One region of the Colwellia sp. MB02u-10 genome, then DNA from elsewhere that is predicted to be linked to it. Evidence: riboswitches for the same ligand, from Rfam matches in the RefSeq annotation. Region 1 holds a riboswitch; the other holds the start of a gene.
What was found. A riboswitch is a leader RNA that binds a small molecule or an ion and turns the genes downstream of it on or off. The one in region 1 is predicted to bind lysine.
Positions count from the first base shown of each region.

Region 2: it holds a riboswitch for lysine, as region 1 does, so the genes downstream of both, lysC (lysine-sensitive aspartokinase 3) here and dapA (4-hydroxy-tetrahydrodipicolinate synthase) in region 1, are expected to answer to the same signal.

Region 1 covers NZ_JACGVK010000139.1:62,729-65,215, forward strand. Annotated here, with positions in the region: gene H4J59_RS18035 (2,3,4,5-tetrahydropyridine-2,6-dicarboxylate N-succinyltransferase) at 1-97, opposite strand, end outside; gene dapA (4-hydroxy-tetrahydrodipicolinate synthase) at 94-1,104, opposite strand; lysine riboswitch at 1,185-1,422, opposite strand; gene H4J59_RS18045 (methyltransferase) at 1,892-2,487, shown strand, end outside.
Region 2 covers NZ_JACGVK010000120.1:128,450-130,936, forward strand. Annotated here, with positions in the region: gene H4J59_RS11570 (ElyC/SanA/YdcF family protein) at 33-785, opposite strand; lysine riboswitch at 1,063-1,255, shown strand; gene lysC (lysine-sensitive aspartokinase 3) at 1,535-2,487, shown strand, end outside.

The sequences.
Region 1 (2,487 bases):
TAACCGCGGTATTGACTTGCCAAGTGCCATCGCTATTTTGTTCTGCTGCACGAACTTTACCGGTTTCTAAGTCTGTTAATGTTTGTTGCCAAGTCATGATTTTATTGCTCGTAAGTTAGTTAAATCTAAAGGGTGAGGGGTTTGTGCATTTAAAATGTCATCAGTAGTCTGATGCTGAGCTAGAGGCTTGCTGCTGTTACTCGCTAACCATTGCTGAATGTGTTGATGAATATCGAGTAAACCGTGTTGCGCTGAAAGTTCTGCTTGGCATAAGGGTAGACGAAGTTTTGCAGAGCCAATAATATTCAGCTCAGCCATTAACACTTTTACCGGTATCGGACTAGACACTTGAAATAATGCCGATATCGCTTTATGCCAAAGCGGAAAAAGTCCTTCATGTTGATAAGCTAAGGCCATAGCAACATATTGCCGAGTGGCTTCTGGCCAAACGTTAGCGCAAACCGACACCAAACCTTTAACATTGGCACTCGCAAGGTATGGCATCATGGCGTCTTCACCACTATACAAGTCAAGGTTAGGGCAATGCTCTCTATAGGCCAGCAGTTTATTAAGATCGCCACTGGCTTCTTTCAGTGCCCAACAGTTTTTATGGTTTTGTAATTGTTGTAAGGCCGAAAAGGAAATTTCAACACTGCTGCGTGAAGGCACGTTATAAAGCATACAAGGGACGTTTGCAGCATCGAGTAAACTTTTAAACCAAGCGGTTTGCCCTACGGGCCCCGGCTTGGCATAAATAGGGCTAGTAAGTAAATAAGCCGTTATCGGCAATTTATTGCATTTAGCTATCCAGGCCAGTTGCTCGTTAAGATTATAGCCGCCAACAGCAACCATTATCGGCACTTGTAACGTCATCGCACAAACGTATTGCACTATACTTAAATGCTCTTGCGCGGTTAACGCTAAGCCCTCGCCCGTGCTGCCCAATAATAAAATGCCATTGTGAGCCGCATTTTGTTGTAGCACTAGCTTACGCAAACTAACATAGTCAATGCCGTCATCATCAAATAATGGCGTGATCAGTGCGGTCCAAACCAAAGGTCGGTCTGTTATCAGGTGATTTTCTATCGGTTTTTTTTGATTCATTGCTCTCGAACTTTTGTCGTTCGGAGAACTTTTAGGCGCTTGTACAGACAAAATTTCTAGGATGAAATTTGGCCTTTACAAAGGCCAGAAGCTCTCCACCTAGTTAGGTGACAGTTGCAAGGATTCAACCTAGTAGCCGTCGAACGTATATCCAATGACTATAAAACTTAATGGTTATATATTAACAATTAAGCCTTAACAACCGGCAATTACCTTATCAACAAGGCAATTACCTCGGCGTTAAACCCCCTCATTATTGCTCACTAGAGTTTGATCTCTTCACAATAACTACCTGGTTAACGCTCCTCTTCTGGCCCTTTATTGGCGGTGATTAATCTTTTACGATTAATCACACTGGAATAAGGGACAACAATATTAAAACATTTAAATATAAGCACAGTCAATAGACGGCTAGACGTATACCACTATTTAAATTTAATAGTTTGATTTTATTGCTTTTATTTATTTTTCTAATCAGTGAATACCATCTGGGTCCTCAATAACTAGAGTGCCCATAACGAAAACAAGCTACGCCCGATAAGTTGAACTGAATCAAAATAGCTTTCCCCCTGTGGACTAAAGATGGCGAGATAATTAAATTCGCGTAGACTACGCAGCACTATGACATATCCACAACGGCTGTATTAATGAATACTCGCTGAGTTCGCCCTGTCATTATGATAATTTTTCTTTAAAGTAACGCCGGTATTTTTACATAACTCGAGCCATAAATATCGTCAATAAATAGCCCCCATAAATAATAGTTAGCTTAATTACAGGTATCTTCATGGCAATAAGTAACATTAACCAAATATTAAACCGAAATAGTGAGGCACTAGCCGCAACCAGACCTCTTTTGGTTAATATCGCAGACGATGGTTTTATTAGCCATTACTTAAGTCAGCATAGCGCTGCTCATATTGATAGTTACCACACTAATTATGCTGAATATAAAACTTGTCAGCAATTGAAAAATAGCCGTGTAGACGCACATTTTTGCGTCGAGTATATCGCCAAAACCAAACATGATATGGCGATCATCCATTTTCCAAAAAGTAAGGCTGAATTTAGTTTTACCTTAGCTATGCTCGCTGAGTCAATGACAGACGATGCCGCCATAGTCATTGTTGGTGAAAATAAAGCGGGAGTAAAGTCAGCCGAAAAACTCGGTATTGATTACCTAGAATATTGCCAAAATGTTGACGCTGCAAGACATTGCTTAATGTACATTGGCAAATTAAAACCCTCACTGCCTCGCTTTGATCTACAAAAATTTTATAAATACTACCCAATACAGCTACAAGATAAAGTACTAAAAATTGCCGCTTTGCCAGGCGTATTTAGCCAAAATGCACTAGACACGGGTACAGAAGTTTTATTAGC
Region 2 (2,487 bases), on a different contig from region 1:
ACAAATTGCTGATGTTTTTAGTTGGTTAGCGGTTAGCCTTTAAACCATTGCACTATACGCCCGAGGGTTTCGTACCAAACCGTAGTGGTTTGTTGTAATTTTTTAGCATTAGGTACGTAATAAGACCATGGAGTAAGCCCATTGCTTTTAACCCATGGGCTTGCCGGTGCAGGTATTGGATTGACGCCGTAGCGTTGGAAATAGGCCATGGCTCTGGGTAAATGATTGGCACTAGTGACGAGTACGACATTTTTATTTAACACGCGTGGTGCAATAAGTTGTGCTTCTTCTTCGGTATCTTGAGGGAAATTTTCAGTCAATATTTTATTTTTTGGCACACCTAATAATATTGCTGCTTGCTTAACTTTTTCTGCGTTTGAACTGACATCGCCATCGGCAAAGCCTGAGGTGATTATTTGTGCTTCGGGGTGCAGGCGGTAGATACGAACAGCCTCAACTAACCTTTCTAGTGAACTAGACTTTAATTCACTAGTCGCAGGCAACCCCTGAACGCTGGTGTGAACACCGCCCAAAATAATAATATAATCAACCGGCTTATTGCTGCGGGTAAATGCGGGATAATTATCTTCTAATGCCGCCATGATGTTATTGGACAAAGGTGGAAAGGTACTCAAAAATAATAAAGTGCTTGCGGTAAATAGCGCCCAAAAACTCAATTTTGGTTTTAAACGATAAAAAATAATAGCAATAATTAACAGTAAGAGAATCATGCTCAGTGGCATAATCATTAAGCTAATAATTTTTTTTAGTAAAAATAGATCCATGTGACTCAGTCCAAAATAGGCTATACGAATAGGGTGATAAGTTTTCAAGTTACTCAAGCATAACAATTATAAGACTTTGAAGCAGTAGCCATTTGAAGCCGTGACTAATGGTGACAAACTATTTTATTTGGACGTCTAAAAGTCTGTTGATATTTACGCTTAAATAGGGTTTAATGGCTGCGCTAAAAATTAGAATTTTTACTCCACTTTTATAATGCCCTTATCTATCAAGTATGATGGTGTTATGAATTAAGTAGTACAGAAATAGAAAATTTTTTGCACCAGAAGAGGCGCAATTGCTAGGTAAGTAACATGAGGACCCATTCCTTTGACTGTTACTGAGGGGGACAATTGCCGAGAATATTGATATGGGGGCATATCATATTCGGTCGCTAGGGCTGAATCCTTAGGGCTGTCACCGCTAGAAAAACATAAGTTTTTTTAGCATAGGGTGGAGAGCTTCTGGCTGAATAGTACCGCCTGAATAACGGGTTTTTAACCTAATTCACTCTACGCTCAGTCATGCTCTTCCTGTTAGTTATTTGCCTGTTATATTTGCTATGTTTAATGAAGTACCTTTAGCAATGCAGGCGTTTAGGAAGAATTTTTATGTTAATATCCCATCTTACCAGCCTTAATCGCACTAGTGTTGGCACATTGTTATTTAAATATATATTGTTATCTAAATATACATCTCGCGATAGACTCGAATGTTTAACCATTCAATCTCAAACTCATGGAGAATCTGCATGTCTGTAATCATAGATCATACCAATACTGAAAATATTACCGTTGCAAAGTTTGGCGGCACCAGTGTTGCTGATTTTCATGCGATGTTACGCTGCGCGGATATTATTAAAAATAATAGCACTAACCGTTTAGTGGTGGTATCAGCCAGTGCTGGTGTTACTAATCACTTAGTGCGTTTAAGCCAAGCAGACGTTTCGATAAGCGAACAACAACAAATTATTAGCCATATTGCTGATATTCAATTTGCCATAACTCAGCACTTTGATAATCATCAAGCTATTGATCAAGAAATATCAGGCTTATTAAATGCGTTAGGTGCCTGTGCTGAGCAACAAGCAAAGCAATACAGCACAAAAACCAGTGATGAAATCTTGAGTTTTGGTGAACAATTCAGTTCACGAATTTTTGCACAAGTGTTACAACTCGTCGATGTGAATGGTCATTATTTTGATGTTCGCCAAGTCATGAAAACGGATAGTTTATATGGTAAAGCGCAAGTTGATTTAACCGAATTGGCCGCAAATACTAAAGCACTACTTTATCCCTTACTTAATGATCAAGTTATTGTTACACAAGGTTTTATCGGCTGTGACCAACAAGGTAATACGACCACCTTAGGTCGCGGAGGCTCTGATTACAGCGCAGCGTTGTTAGCTGAAGCTGTTCAAGCCAGTAATTTAAGCATTTGGACTGACGTGGTTGGTATTTTTACTACCGATCCACGGATAACAGATCAAGCACGTTCGATTAATGAAATTAGTTTCGGTGAAGCGGCCGAAATGGCCACCTTTGGCGCAAAAATTCTGCATCCAGCGACACTTATTCCCGCTATGCGGCAAGATATTCCTGTTTTTGTTGGTTCAAGTAAGGAACCTAATGCAGGTGGCACCAAAATACAGCGCCAAGTTGACTCTAATCCTACCTATCGTTCGATTGCGCTGCGACGCGAACA